Regions from separate parts of the Streptosporangium album genome, predicted to be linked through region 2. Evidence: predicted binding sites of a transcription regulator. Region 2 holds the regulator's gene; each other region holds the start of a gene.
The links. The regulator LexA, encoded in region 2, represses DNA repair genes until DNA is damaged. The targets are predictions, from matches to a motif close to TCGAACANNTGTTCGA.

Region 1 (5,094 bases), on a different contig from region 2:
CGAGATTAGGCGTCAAAGAAGTAACGGGCAAGCAAAGAAGCCTTGGGGATCGGCTAAACATGAAGGTTGGGGTTTCTTCACTCACCATCTCCGGCAGAGCACGGTGAATCGCCGATCTCTTGATCCCATCCGGGCCTGCCGGCACGGGACAGCACTCGCCCGGACGGGCCACACGCACCATCCCGGCGTATTTCTTACTCGTCGTACGGGTAATCCGGCTCTGCCGAAAATGCGGAATTTTCCGCCTCTTCGCTCTCAAGTGCCTCACGGACCACGCGGAAGGCAAGGCCGGGACCGTATCCCTTGCGGGCGAGCATGCCGGCCAGCCTCCGCGTCCTGACCGCCGACTCCAGACCGCGGGTCGACGAGAGCTTGCGCGCCACGAGCCTGCGGGCCGTCTCCACCTCCTGCTCGGGGTCGAGCTGCTCCACCGCCTCCTTGACGGTGTCCTCAGCCACCCCGCGATGACGCAGCTCCGAGGCGAGCGCCCTGCGGGCAAGACCTCGCCCGGAGTGGCGCGAGCTCACCCATGCCGCGGCGAACGCCTCGTCGTCGATGAGCCCGACCTCGGAGAACCGCTCCAGCACGGCCTCGGCCGCCTCGTCGGGCACCTCACGCTTGCGCAGCGCCTCGGCGAGCTGGGCACGGGTGCGCGGCGCCATGGTCAGCAGCCGCAGACAGATCGCCCGCGCGACGGCCCGCGGATCCGTTGTTGGCCCCTGACTCGCCGGAGAACCATCGACCGGCCCGTCGGGCAGGCTCCCCGGAGCGGAGCTCCGGGACCGCTTACCCCCGCGCCGGGACCCACGCCCGCCCCGGCCTCGGGATTCCGCGCCAGAGCGGCCTCCCGACCCGTATCCGGAGTCGTCAGACGGGGCGGAACCGCTGCCACCGCCCGCGACGGAGTCTTCCCACGCATCAGGCTGATCCTGGCGCGAACGCCGCGACCGGCTACCTCCTCGCCTGCCCATCCCGGAGGAATCGGCCTCCGGGAGATCCGGCCAGGCCCCCCAGTCCCTTGGTCCGGCCGCGTCAGCCGGACCGGAGTCAGATCCCGTCGTCATCGGTCAACCGGCTCAGACGTCACCCGGCTTGGGAGTGGCCGCCTTGGAACCGCGACCGGATGCGGCGGCCACCGGGACGGAGGCCGGAGCCGCAGGCGGCGGGGTGGCCGGGGTGTCGAGGCGCGGGCCGATGCCGAGCTTCTCCTTGATCTTCTTCTCGATCTCGTTGGCCATGTCGGGGTGGCTCTTCAGGAAGTTACGGGCGTTCTCCTTGCCCTGCCCGAGCTGGTCGCCCTCGTAGGTGTACCAGGCGCCGGACTTGCGGACGAAGCCGTGCTCGACACCCATGTCGATCAGGCCGCCCTCACGGGAGATGCCGACGCCGTAGAGGATGTCGAAGTCGGCCACGCGGAAGGGCGGGGCCATCTTGTTCTTGACGACCTTCACCCGGGTGCGGTTGCCGACCGCCTCGGTGCCGTCCTTCAGCGTCTCGATGCGGCGGATGTCGAGGCGGACCGAGGCGTAGAACTTCAGCGCCTTTCCACCCGTCGTGGTCTCGGGCGAACCGAACATGACGCCGATCTTCTCGCGGAGCTGGTTGATGAAGATCGCGGTGGTGCCGGTGTTGTTGAGCGCGCCGGCGACCTTGCGCAGCGCCTGCGACATCAGGCGGGCCTGGAGGCCGACGTGGCTGTCGCCCATCTCGCCCTCGATCTCGGCCTTGGGCACCAGGGCCGCGACCGAGTCGATGACCAGCAGGTCGACGGCGCCCGACCGGATCAGCATGTCGGCGATCTCCAGCGCCTGCTCGCCGGTGTCGGGCTGGGAGACGAGCAGCGCGTCGGTGTCGACGCCCAGCTTCTTGGCGTATTCCGGGTCGAGGGCATGCTCGGCGTCGATGAACGCCGCGATGCCGCCGGCCTTCTGGGCGTTGGCCACCGCGTGCAGGGCGACGGTGGTCTTACCCGAGGACTCGGGACCATAGACCTCGACGATGCGGCCACGAGGGAAGCCGCCGATGCCCAAGGCCACGTCGAGGGCGATGGAGCTGGTCGGGATCACTTCGATGGGCGCGCGGGTCTCGTCACCGAGGCGCATGACAGAGCCCTTACCGAACTGACGCTCGATCTGGGCCAGCGCGGTCTCAAGCGCCTTCTCGCGGTCGTTAGCCGCCATGGGAGCCCCCTGAAGGGTCGCGGGTTGAATCGGTTGCCAGAAAGCTACGGGGTGCCACCGACATTTTCTGAACAGCACGCCACGGGTGGCGGCGTGTCCAATATAGCCGAACGACTGTTCGATCGTGGCTCAACGGCATCACGTGTTCCAGGGGCGGCGCAGGCCACAGAAGACGGCGGACCCCATCCTGGAAGCGACATTTCCGGGCGTTCCCCCAGACATGTTGTCACCGGACTGACCTGCGGTGATGCTGAAGGCAAACGATCCCGAGGTGCCCGACGTGACCACCGCGTTCGCCCGGCAACGCCTGGCCCACCTTGAGTCCCTGGCCGCCGAGCTGCCCGGCCGGGGGCTGGTGGGCCGCATGCTCGGAGCCGGAGCCCCCGTGCTCTGGGTGTGGCATCCGGACAGTGGGAGACAGACGATCGTCTTCGCCAGCCCGGCGGGGGACGGCTGGCTCTTCCTGTGGTCCCCGGACGGCCAGGAGAACACCGAGGACCCCGGGCGCGTGGCCGATCTGGTCGGGAAGCTGCTCACCGGCACGCCCTAGACCGGACACGCCGGTCGGACCGGCCCGGCGCCGACGGCCCGTCAGCGCAGCCGGGCGGGGACGTCGGACACCCCGCACACGGCCCGCCAGACTTCCTTGGCAGCGATGCCGTCGGCCAGCGCCTGGTTCACCGTCCGGCCGCCGAGATCGGCGATGACGTAGTCGCGGGCCCACGACTCCGCGTACGGGTCACCGAAGTGCAGTCTCATCCGGCTCCAGAACTCCGACAGGCGCATCCTCCAAGTGTGGCCCCTCCCCGTCGTGCTCATGACCGGCGGACTCGCGCCCGGGACGTCCCGGGCGGGCGATGGCCGCCGGGCCGGTGGCCTTCTTTTTGTGACGCAGACTCCAGTGGAGACTTATCGCAGCGCTCTGTCGATCGCGGCGAGGGTCGCGTCGTCCAGCATCTCTCCGTGCCCACCGACGAAATAGCGCTCCACCATCTCGAACACCACCGTTTCGCTTCGGGCGATCTTCTCCGCGACGTAGTCCGGTCCCGCTTTGGCGGACGCGTCACTGCGCATATAGGTCAGGTTCGCGAAGTACGGCGTCACCCACGACAGTGAGTTACGGGTGAACGAGTCACCGATGAGCAAGGTTCTGGGCTTGAACAGCGGGGCTCGGGTCGACATGTTGGCGGTGACGAACGACAGGGGCATCTGCCCGTCGTCCTGCCGGACCCGCTTCACGCCGTCTCGAACCAGTGTCCACTGGTCGATGGTCTCCTTGCGCGGTGTGCCGAGCATCGTGCCTATGTCGCCCTCCCGGACCATCTGCCCGGTCTTGACCAGCCGGGTGCCCTGTGAGAGGCCGGGGTCGAGCGCCCGAGCCAGTTCCGTGCCGTACAGCCCGCCGGAACGCTCGTTCCAGTGGCTATCGGTCCGCCAGTACGCGGAAGCGCCGGACTCCTGTTGCAACCGCTCCAGAGGCCCGCGGAGATCCATGTACCCCGGCAGGCGTGCCGCCTTCAGCGCGGCCCAGAATTCCTGCTTGCGCTTTCTCAAGCACGCCTGACCGAGGAAGCGCGCCGGCAATCTGCCGGGATACACCGTGGTCTTGTCCGGCGCCACAGTGAACACAAAGCGCCTGCCGGACTTCCGTACGATCTCGGCCAGCCTGCGCGTCCGGTTCAGAGTCTCGGTGATGCTCCAGCGTGGTCGGCACGCCTCGATCACGTCGTCTCCGAAGTAGAGCCAGCCATCGCGACCCTCGATCACACGGGGATATGTAGGTTTCTTTCCCGTGTTGTACGACGGTGACTGGCCGAATATCCCTTCGGATATGGAGACGTTGCCACGCACGGCGTACTGCCGCAACGGCAGGTGGGCCACGGCCCACGCCTCGGCCTTGGGGATGAATTCCCAGCCGTCCGACAAAGCGGGCAAGTCCGGCAGCTTCCGGTTCTCGATCTCGACGGCCCGGTCGCCCACGGCGAAGGCCAGCGCAGGCCCGAAGAAGAACAGCCCCGCCGCCAGCAGCATCGGCAGCCGCCGCGGACGGCGGACCTGGATCCGGGGAGTCGTCGGTTCGGTCTCGACAGCGGTCAACGGCGGCCTCACTCAGAACTGGTAGTACAGGAAGGGGCTGAAGGTGCCCGCGGCGACCAGCACTGCGGCATAAGGGGCGGCTACCCAGGTCATCACGGTCCGCACCGCCGTCACCGCACGGCCCTGACCCGACTGGATCAGCGGGCCGAGCGCGCGCGAGGCCGGGAGCAACACCACGGTCAGTGCCAGCGCCAAAGTGAGCGTCCGCTGGTGGTTGAGCGCGAACGCGGCGAACTCGTCCAGCTCCCCCGGCCGCCAGGTGAACATCGCCTGGAGCACGCCCGTCGCCTCGGTCATGGTCTCCGCGCGGAAGAACACCCAGCCCATCACGACCAGCAGGAAGGTCACGGCGCGACGCAGCACCGTGGCCAAGATGGTGCGGGGCGGGCGATCCCAGCCCAGTAGCCGTTCGACGACCAGAAGGCCGCCGTGATACAGGCCCCAGACGAGGAAGGTCCAGTTGGCACCGTGCCAGAAGCCGCAGAGCACGAAGATGATCAGCAGGTTGCGGTAGGTGCTCAAGGTGCCGCCGCGGTTTCCGCCGAGCGGGATGTAGACGTAGTCGCGAAACCAACGGGACAGGGACATGTGCCAGCGTCGCCAGAAGTCCGTTACGGAGCATGCCGAATACGGCCGGTTGAAGTTCTCCGGAAGCCGGAACCCGAGCATCATGCCCAGGCCGACGGCCATGTCGGAGTAGCCGGAGAAGTCAAAGTAGATCTGGATGGTGTAGGCCAGCGCCGCCAACCAGGCGGTCGGAGTGTTGATCTGACCACCGGCGTGGGCGAACGCGGCGTCCGCGACCGGAGCGATCGTG
Region 2 (5,094 bases):
GGTGATGGCGCCGGCGATGGCCCGGCCGCCCTCGGAGTCGTAGGCGTGGCCGGTGGCCATGAGCAGCGCGCCGAGGTTGGCGTAGCCGATGCCGAGCTGACGGTAGGCCCGCGTGGTCTGGTCGATCTTCTCGGTGGGGAAGTCGGCGAAGGTGATGGAGACGTCCATCGCGGTGATGATCAGCTCAGTGATCTTCACGAAGTTCGCGATGTCGAAGGAGTTGTCGTCCTTCAGGAACTTCATCAGGTTGATGCTGGCCAGGTTGCAGGAGGAGTTGTCCAGGTGGAGGTACTCCGAGCACGGGTTGCTGGCGGTGATACGGCCCGTCTCCGGACTGGTGTGCCAGTCGTTGATCGTGTCGTCGTACTGGACGCCGGGGTCGGCGCACTCCCACGCCGCCGTCGCCATCTTGCGGAACAGCTTCCTGGCGTCGACCTTCTCGATGACCTCGCCGGTGAGGCGGGCGCGCAGGCCGAACTCCTCGCCCTTCTTCACCGCGTTCATGAACTCGTCGGAGACGCGCACGGAGTTGTTGGCGTTCTGGTACTGGACGGAGACGATGTCCTTGCCGCCCAGGTCCATGTCGAACCCGGCGTCGCGCAGCGCGCGGACCTTGTCCTCCTCGCGCGCCTTGGTCTCGATGAACTCCTCGATGTCGGGGTGGTCCACGTCCAGGACGACCATCTTGGCCGCGCGGCGGGTGGCGCCACCGGACTTGATGGTGCCCGCGGAGGCGTCCGCGCCGCGCATGAAGGAGACCGGGCCGCTGGCCGTACCGCCGCTGGAGAGCAGCTCCTTCGACGAGCGGATCCGGGAGAGGTTGACACCGGACCCCGAACCGCCCTTGAAGATCACACCCTCTTCCTTGTACCAGTCGAGGATGGACTCCATCTGGTCGTCGACGGCCAGGATGAAACAGGCGCTGACCTGCTGCGGCGAGGCGGTCCCCACGTTGAACCAGACCGGCGAGTTGAAGCTGAAGACCTGGTTGACCAGAGCGTGCTTGAGCTCGTGGTCGAAGATCTCGGCATCCTCGTCACTGGCGAAGCAGCCCTCCTCGACCGCGGTCCTGGTGTAGACGCCCACCACCCGGTCGACCAGCTGCTTCAGGCTCCACTCGCGCTGCGGGGTGCCGACCGCGCCACGGAAGTATTTGGTGGTCACGATGTTGGCGGCGTTGACCGACCAGGAGTCGGGAAACTCCACGCCCCGCTGCTCGAAGTTGATCGAGCCGTCCCGCCAGTTGGTCATCACGACGTCACGGCGCTCCCAGTGCACTTCGTCATAGGGATGCACCCCGGGAGTGGTGAAGATCCGCTTCATCTTCAAACCCTTGCGCAACCGCTTGCCCCCACGCGCGGCTGCGCCACTGACCGTCTCCGTCATGACTTCCCCCTTCCGGGGCTCCGCAGAGCCCTCGAGTCGGACCACATCAACGCGCCGCCTTGTCCCCCGGCGCTCGGGGTGTGATTCAGCCCTGCTTGGCAGGACGATCCGCCCTTAACTGCATGATTTCGGTCTCGAAATCCGCCAGGGTCTCGAAACTCCGGTAGACCGAGGCGAATCGCAGGTAGGCCACCTCGTCCAGTTCGCGGAGCGGTCCCAGGATCGCCAGCCCGACCTCGTGGGCCGCGATCTCCGCCGACCCGGTCGCCCGGATGCCCTCCTCCACCCGCTGACCCAGCTGGGCCAGCGAGTCCTCACTGACCGGGCGTCCCTGACATGCCCGCCGGACGCCCGCGATCACCTTTTCCCTGAAGAAGGGCTCGGTCACCCCGCTGCGCTTGCTGACCATGAGCAGCACGGTCTCCTGCGTGGTGAACCTGCGCCCGCACTCCGGGCATGTGCGCCTGCGGCGGATGGCCCCGCCGTCCTCGGTGGACCGGCTGTCGATGACCCGCGTGTCAGGGTGCCGACAGAACGGACAGTGCACGCGTCGCCTCCTTGGCCCGGCAAGCGGCCCACCCTTCAGCCCACGTCCACGGTGTCCATGCCGAGATGCTCGCGCACATATCGAATGGTCGAGATGCGGTAATGGAAACACAATCTATGGTGAAGTGCGCCGAAGATGCCACTAGATGTTGTGGTCCAACGGTAGAAGTGTCGGCCCATGAACGCAAGTTGAGAAGGCCCTGCCGGGCGAAGTCGCTGATCAGCGCACCCCATTCGCACGGGCCGGGCGTGTCGCCCCTCCGGAGCGCTCTTCAGGAGGGGGAGCCGTCCGGCAGGTAGAGCCGGGTCCCCGGCTGGATCACGGAGCCGGACAGCCCGTTGAGATCCATGATCCGGCGGACCGTCGGGGCGAGGTCGCCCTCCCCGGTGACCGCGTCCGCGATCCCCCACAGCGTGTCGCCACCATGGACCACGACCCGCGACAGCCCTCCGCGCCCCTTCCGCTCAACCGCCGAGGCGGCGTCGATGCGCGCGGCGACCCAGAGCACCCCCAAGGCGGCCAGCACGAGAGCGGCCACCATCACACCCCTCCCCCGCCTGGTGAGCCGGAGAGGCGCACCAGAGTATCGGATGTTCCCCGCCGGACCGGGCCGCCGGGCGGGTGCCCGCCCAGCTCCCCCCGCCGCCACAGCCGTTTTCATGATGGCCCCCCCGAGCCTTCGACCTGGCCGAACACATATCGAAGAAAGATCAGCGAATCGAACACGATGTCGATCGAACTCCCGTACGATGTTGTACACCACTCCGCCGTTGATTTCCCGAACGACTCGAACAATTGTTTGAATATGATCTTCAACAGGGGTACGGTCGCCGTGTGCGACGGAAGAAACACAGATCGGGAGGCGAGGAGATCGCATGAGCGAGCACGACAAGAACGGTTCGGCTGTCAGTGACCTGGCGGTGCGCAGGCGTGACTCCCTTGGCCTCACCCCCAGGCAGCGGAAGATCCTTGAGGTGATCCGCGACTCGGTGCAGCAGCGCGGCTACCCGCCCTCCATGCGAGAGATCGGCGAGGCGGTGCAGCTCACCAGCACCTCCAGCGTGTCGCACCAGTTGACGGCGTTGCAGCGTAAGGGATACCTGCGCCGTGATCCGCACCGTCCCCGCGCGCTCGAGGTCCGCCTTCCCGGAGAGCCGGCGCTGTGGATGGATCCCGCCGGCACGGGTGATGACGAGACCCCGATCAGCCGCCCGACCGCGGCCTACGTGCCGCTTGTCGGCCGGATCGCCGCCGGTGGCCCGATCCTCGCCGAGGAGAGCGTCGAGGACGTCTTCGCCCTCCCCAAGCAGCTCGTCGGCGAAGGCACGCTCTTCCTGCTCCAGGTGACCGGCGACTCGATGATCGAGGCCGCCATCGCCAACGGCGACTGGGTGGTCGTCCGCCAGCAGCCCGTCGCGGACAACGGCGACGTGGTCGCCGCGATGATCGACGGCGAGGCCACGGTCAAGACCTTCAAGCGCAAGGACGGCCACGTCTGGCTCGTCCCGCACAACCCCAACTACGACCCGATCCCCGGCGACGAGGCGACCGTTCTGGGCAAGGTCGTAGCGGTTCTGCGCAAGCTCTGAGCCGGCGCGGCGCGGGAGCGGGCCACCGTGCCCGCTCCTTCCGGCGCTCCCACGACGGCCGCCCCGCCGCGGCGGGGCGGTCACCGCCGGAAGGGGCCGAATCCACCACAGCTCGCCCTACGGAGGCCGTACGGCGGAGCCTCCGTCATCGGGCGGCCGGGCCCGCACTCCCCCTTCCATCCACGACCTGCCGGGCGTTGCCGCCGACGGGCTCTCAGCTGCGTGCGCGGACCAACTCCACGATCGCGGTTATGTCGGAGTCGTTCCAGCCGTGCTCGGCGGCTTCCTCGTAGCGTTGCTCGATCAGCCGGGCGATCGGCAGCCGGAGCCCCTTCGACTCCGCGACCTCGACGGCGAGCCGTACATCCTTGGCACCGAGCCGCGTCGCGAACCATCCGCGGTGGTCACCCTGGAGGATGTCGTCGATCCGGTTGTGCAGGCCGGTCGCGACGGTCGGCCATTGGAAGAGGAGTTCCCTCAGCATCGCCTCGTCGAGCCCAGCGGCCTGGCCTGTCGCCACCGCCTCGGCGAGGACCGCGACCCCCGCCATCATCAGATAATTGTTCAGGAGCTTGAAGGTCAGGGCGCTGCCCGGATCGCGCCCGCAGTACCAGTGGACGGCGAAGAGGTCCGCCCAGAGGGGTTCCAACCGGTCGACGAGACCACGTTCACCGCCCAGCAGGCCCATGGACTGCCCTTCGACGACGGCCTGCGGACCTCCGAAAACCGGGGCGGCCACGAACCGGCCCCCCGGCGCCAGCTCCGCAAGCGCGCGGGACGTGTCCGGAGAGACGGTACTCATGTCCGCCACGACCTGCGCGCCGGGATCCGGTCCGAGGTCGGTCAGCCGCGCCATGACGGCACGGACCGCTTGGTCGTCGGCGAGCGACATCAGCACCGCGCCGGCGTCTCGGGCGGCCTCCGCCGGTGAGGGCGCCTCCACCGCACCTGCATCGACCGCCTCCGCCGCCTTACCGGGTGTCCGGTTCCAGACGGTGACCTCATGACCGTGTTCGAGCAGCCGCCGGGCCATCGCCCGGCCCATGCTGCCCATACCGAGCACCGATACCCGCATGTCCCCTCCCTCTGCTAGCCACTGTCTTCCTCTTCCGGCCGCCGGTCACGCGGGAAGGACACGAAAAGAGGCAGAGCCTTTAATCGATGCCGGGGCGGTCCGCGCGCCCCGGCATCCTGCCGACCTCACCTCGATCTCATCGAGCCGTTCCGCGCCGCGCGAGATACCGCAGATATTCCTTGCGGTTGAGGGGGTTGCCGTCCGACCGCTCACGTACCGGGACCGGCCCGCTCACCCGTCGATCGCCGTACGGCCGTGACCACCAGACCCCTTCGCCATGGGACAGTCCGGGCAGGTGCCGCTCGAACTCGGGCACCTGGCGCGCGGGGATGTCACCTCTGAGCGACCATGTCTCCGTGTCGCCGTAGGACTCCCGGATGTCCGCTCCGAGGGCGGCCAGTTGCGCGGTGACGGCGCTGAGCCCATCAGAGGGGACTTCGACCTCGAAGGCATGGCACGGCTCGTAGACCCGGGTCCCGGCGGTGTCCAGCGCACGC
Region 3 (5,094 bases), on a different contig from region 2:
GGCGCCTGGAGGTGGCGGTGGAGGTTCTGGAGGGCAGAAACGTGGCGACGGCGCTCGGCGGCACCGACTGCGAGGGGGTGATGCTGATCTGTGCCTCCAGCGAAACGGGACCGCTGCGCCGGGTCTTCGTCGGCGACATCTCATCGAAGATCATACGCTCCGCGTCCTGCCCGGTGATGATGTTGCCCCGAAACCCACCGAAGAAGCCTGGAATCATCGGCAAGCAGGGGAAACTCTGACGGTTCACCGCAGAAGATGGGACAAGTGTGGCGTTTGAGGAGGAGCACACCGGATCGGATTCGGCATCTTTTTTCCAATCAGCTTGACCTTAGGCGTCCACCGCTTTACCGTCACTGTCCGTAACCACACCTCGCGGCGTTATCGGGTAAACCCCAACCTCCCCGTCACCGAAGGTGCTACCCCAGGCATCAACCCGGTGGTTGGGGCATATGTTGCGAGGGAGCACAATCAAGTGAAAGCAGTACATAACAGAGCCGGGGGGCCACACGATGCCGTCTGAGTACGCCAAGTCGCTGGGTGCACGACTCCGCGCGATCCGCACCCAGCAGGGCCTGTCCCTGCACGGAGTCGAAGAGAAGTCCCGCGGACGCTGGAAGGCGGTTGTCGTCGGCTCCTACGAGCGCGGGGACCGCGCCGTAACGGTGCAGAAGCTTGCCGAGCTGGCCGACTTCTACGGGGTTCCGGTCTCGGAGCTGCTGCCGGGTGGCGCCGCCCCGAGCCCGCTCGGCCCGACACCGAAACTTGTGATCGACCTTGAGCGCCTTGCCCAGCTCCCCAAGGAGAAGGCAGGCGCCCTCGCCCGCTACGCCGCCACGATCCAGAGCCAGCGTGGTGACTACAACGGCAAGGTGCTGTCCATCCGTCAGGAGGACCTGCGCTCCCTTGCCGTGATCTACGACAAGTCCCCTACCGAGCTCACCGAGGAACTCATCACCTGGGGCGTCCTGGACCCCGAGGCACGTCGCGCCGTCGACTCCTTCTGACGGTCCGTCCGGGGTGGGCACGCCGATCGCCGGCGTGCCCGCCCCCGGCGAATCCGGCAAATCTCTCCCTCTTGCCAGAACCTCGCCCGCATCCCGCCACGGTTGACGATCCCTGTGGTAGGAAAAGGCAGACATGGCATTTAACGAGATGTGGTGGACATGGCAGGGGGAGAGGATCGGCATGATCACTCTCGAACGCGCCCGCAGAGCCGTCTTGACACTTTCAAGGCGCTGTTGGGATCGACCAAGACCCGTGCCTTCCTGAGACTGCTGACCTCCGTCGGAGGCAGCAGGACCCAGGACACCCTGAAGCTCCTGCCCTTCATCGTCATGGCCGTGGTGGCCCTGATCGACTTCGGCTCCGGCCCGACGGCCGGCCTCCTGCCGCTGCTCGCCCTCGGCCCGGCCTTCGCCAGCGTGGCCTGCGGGCTGGCCAGGACCACGGTGGTCGGCGTCGTCGCCCTGGCACTGTGCTTCGCGCTCGGGCGCTACAACGAGATCCTGTGGACGCCCCGCACCAACATCACCGCGCTCGCCATCCTCGGCGTCACCGTGGCCAGCGTGCTGGCCAGCGCCGGCCGGCTCCGCCACGAGCGCCAGCTCGCCGACGTCCGCTCGGTGGCCGAGGTCGCCCAGCGCGTGCTGCTGCGACCGGTCCCGCGCCGCGCCGGACCCGGGATCGGCGTCGCCGTCTCCTACACCTCCGCCACCGCGGAGGCCAGGATCGGCGGTGACCTGTATGAGGTCGTCGCCACCCCGCACGGGGTCCGGATCATCGTGGGAGACGTCCAGGGCAAGGGCCTGGAGGCGGTGGAGACCGCGGCGGTGGTGCTCGGCGCCTTCCGGGAGGCGGCTCACGACGAGGCCAAGCTCCAGGGAGTGGTGACCCGGCTGGAGAACGCCCTGACCCGTGAGCTGTCCGGAGAGCAGTTCGTCACCGCGATCCTGGCCGAGATCACCGGGGGGACCTCCATCACCTTGATCAACTGTGGCCACCCGTCGCCCATGGTGCTCAGCGCCGACTCCACGCAGTGGTTCGCCGATCCTCCGGACGAGGCGCTCCCCCTGGGCATGGGCTCGCTGAAGGCCAGCGATCCGGTGCCGTACCAGATCCCCTTCGAGCCGGGCGACCAGGTGCTCTTCTACACCGACGGGGTCATCGAGGCGCGTAACGGAACAGGGGACTTCTATCCCCTTCCCACCAGGGCCCACCTGTTGAACGGCGCCGATCCGCAGCTCTCCCTGGACGCGCTCCGCGCCGACCTGCTACGGCACGTGGGCCGTCCGCTGGGCGACGACGCCGCCATGCTCCTGCTGCGTCGCCGCGCGGCCCATCCGACCGCCTCCTCGGCGGCCTGATCGGCCGGATGCGCGGGCCGGCCGCGTCTAGCCGGCCAGGGGGACGCGACCGGGCAGCATGGGCTGGGTGGGCACGCCCAGCAGCTTCTCCACCGTGGTGACGAACCGCTCCGCCTCGGAGATCAGCTCCTCGGCGTCCCGCGCCGACACCACGCGGGTCATCCCCGCCTCGGCCGAGGCCCGCTTGGTCGCGCTCATCTCGAAATAGGGCGCCCAGTCGGCGAGCCGTGGCTCGGCCTCGGGCAGCAGCTCCCAGGCGCTGCGCAGCCGGCGCCTGCGGCCGTCCATGGGGCGCGGCCGTGCGGCCAGGATGGCGGCGGCGGCCCTGAGCGCCGCCAGGTGGGCGGCGACGTAACGGGTGGCGGGGGTCCGGGCGGCGGCCGCCTCCTCCAGGCAGTCACGCGCGTCGGTCAGGTGCGCCCGCGCCGTGGGCGACAACCGGGGCCCGCCGGAATCGCTGAGCCGAGGGGTCATGTGCTTCAGCCTCCTAGGTCACAAGCGGCTCCCGGCGTTTTCGCCGGTGATGTCAACACTTGCAGACCCCACCGACAAATCCGCCGGGTGGCCGGACGAGGAGCTTCCCCTCTCCCCGTCCGCCCCGACCTGGCCCGATCGCCTGTGGCGACGAGGCGGACACGATCGGCCACCCTGGACGTGATCCGCGAGTCTCACGTCATTACATCGAACATAAATTCGATCACTCATAGTGTCAAGTAAGGCGACGGACGGAGGCCCGGCCCTCCGGAAACGGCAAGGCCCCGGGAGATCATGATCTCCCGGGGCCTTCACCTGTGACTATCGGACGAACTTACCTCTCACGTGCACCGGGACGCCCTTGCCCAGCAGGCCGGGGAGCACCGACGCCACGTTCATGGGGAGCCGGACGCAGCCGTGCGAGGCGGGAGCCAGCGGCACCGACAGCGCGCCGTGGAAGGCGATGCCGCCGTTGAAGAAGATCGGGTTGTAGAGCTGGCCGAGATAGGACTTGTGCCAGCCGTCCCTGCGCCAGGTCGTCTTGTAGTCGCCCGTCGGCGTACGGGCGTCGCCGCAGAACCGCTGCACCTTGCCGCCCCAGTTCGCCGTCTCGCAGTACGGGATCCCGCTGCCGGAGGAGGTGTGGCTGATCAGCTTCACCCGGCCGTTGACGTAGAGGACCATCACCTGCGTGGTGAGGTTCATCTCGACCCGGGTCGGCTTGCCGTTGGGCACCAGCACCTTGGGCGCCTTCGGGGCCTCCAGGGCGTTCCACGTCCTGCGCGCCACGGTGCTGGTCGGTGTGATGCCGTTGACCTTCTGGAAGGCCCAGACCGCGGCCTGGGTGGCCCCGCCGTACCGGCCGTCGAGCTTGCCGGGCACATAGCCGAGCTCCTTCAACCGCGTCTGCAGCATCTGGACCGCGGCGCCCTTGGCGCCGATCTTGAGCGTTTTGCCGGGTGCGGCGAACGCGGCCGCCCCCGCGGCCTTCACCGCGACGGCCGGCGGCGCCGCGGTGACGGTCTGGGCGCTCGCGGCCCCGGAAAGGCCGAGAGAAGAGAGAAGCACGGCCCCCGCCGTCATGAGCGCGGCCACTCCGAGCCGCCGTTCAACCCCCACCTAAAATCATCCCCTCATATCACCGATGCTCGGACCAAGGGACCATAGCGCACGGATCACGCTTATCTGCCATCAGTAATGAAGCGGCAATCAATGGTCAACCTGTTTAGAGTGACCCCGTGCCAGAAAAGTTGCATCCCAATGTCGAGAAGGTCGCCGCCGTCCTGGGCGAGCACGGAGTCACCGGCGAGATCGTCGTGTTCGCGGAGGCCGCGCCGACCGCCGCGACCGCCGCAGCGCAGCTTGGCTGCGAGGTCGGCGCCATCGCCAACAGCCTGGTCTTCGACGCCGACGGAGCCCCGCTTCTCGTCCTCACCAGCGGCGCCCACCGGGTGGACACCGATCTGATCGCCGAACGGGTGGGCGCGGCGAAGGTCAAGCGGGCCGCCCCCGACTTCGTGCGCGCCACCACCGGTCAGGTCATCGGCGGCGTCGCCCCGGTCGGCCACCCCGCCCCGCTCAGGACGCTGGTCGACACCTGGCTCGACAGGCACCCGGTCGTCTGGGCTGCCGCGGGCCATCCGCACACGGTCTTCCCCACCTCCTTCGCCGAGCTCGTCCGCCTCACCGCCGGCACCCCGGTGGACGTGGAGCGCTGACCGCCGTCCGGCCCCCGCTCCGCGGGGGCCGGCGTCCACGGTCCCGGCGTCCGGGACGGAGAGGCGAGGGACACGCCCGTCCCCCCTCCCGAGCCGGCATCTCTCGGGCCCGAAGGGGATGAAGGCACCCAAAGGTCGAACGAGACATACCAAACGCCACTTATGTACCTTTCACCGGCCAGGTCGATGTCCGCCCTGCTAGGGTGCATGGGGTGATCGGACTGCGACAGGTCGGCCCCGGGGAGTTCGCCGCCCGGCTGGACGCGGTCCTGGAGATCTACACCGCCGCGATGGCCCCTCCCGCCGACCAGCTCTCCGGCCGAAAGACGATCATGGGAAACCATGCCGTCCACCCGGGCTTCACCTGCCTGTTCGCCGAGCGGCCCGACGGGATGCCGGTGGGTCTGGCCTACGGCTTCCACGGGGTCCCCGGGCAGTGGTGGCACGACGTCGTCCACCAGGCCATGGCGGAGCGGTACGGCGAGGGCAGCGCGCGCGGCTGGCTCGGCGACGCCCTGGAGCTCGCCGAGATCCACGTC

Region 1: the regulator LexA is predicted to act here: its motif matches at 2,287-2,302, upstream of recA (recombinase RecA).
Region 3: the regulator LexA is predicted to act here: its motif matches at 3,045-3,060, upstream of FHR32_RS27810 (SAV_6107 family HEPN domain-containing protein).

The regions. Positions count from the first base shown of each region.
Region 1 covers NZ_JACHJU010000002.1:187,165-192,258, reverse strand. Annotated here, with positions in the region: gene recX (recombination regulator RecX) at 195-971, opposite strand; gene recA (recombinase RecA) at 1,077-2,180, opposite strand; gene FHR32_RS24340 (hypothetical protein) at 2,428-2,730, shown strand; gene FHR32_RS24335 (DUF3046 domain-containing protein) at 2,772-2,966, opposite strand; gene FHR32_RS24330 (alginate O-acetyltransferase AlgX-related protein) at 3,090-4,211, opposite strand; gene FHR32_RS24325 (MBOAT family O-acyltransferase) at 4,290-5,094, opposite strand, start outside.
Region 2 covers NZ_JACHJU010000001.1:611,512-616,605, forward strand. Annotated here, with positions in the region: gene FHR32_RS02780 (vitamin B12-dependent ribonucleotide reductase) at 1-1,386, opposite strand, end outside; gene nrdR (transcriptional regulator NrdR) at 1,472-1,933, opposite strand; gene FHR32_RS02790 (LysM peptidoglycan-binding domain-containing protein) at 2,205-2,474, opposite strand; gene lexA (transcriptional repressor LexA) at 2,809-3,522, shown strand; gene FHR32_RS02800 (NAD(P)-dependent oxidoreductase) at 3,737-4,597, opposite strand; gene FHR32_RS02805 (elongation factor G) at 4,734-5,094, opposite strand, start outside.
Region 3 covers NZ_JACHJU010000002.1:855,796-860,889, reverse strand. Annotated here, with positions in the region: gene FHR32_RS27825 (universal stress protein) at 1-239, shown strand, start outside; gene bldD (transcriptional regulator BldD) at 510-1,004, shown strand; gene FHR32_RS27815 (PP2C family protein-serine/threonine phosphatase) at 1,239-2,363, shown strand; gene FHR32_RS27810 (SAV_6107 family HEPN domain-containing protein) at 2,391-2,837, opposite strand; gene FHR32_RS27805 (L,D-transpeptidase family protein) at 3,159-3,956, opposite strand; gene FHR32_RS27800 (YbaK/EbsC family protein) at 4,076-4,555, shown strand; gene FHR32_RS27795 (GNAT family N-acetyltransferase) at 4,768-5,094, shown strand, end outside.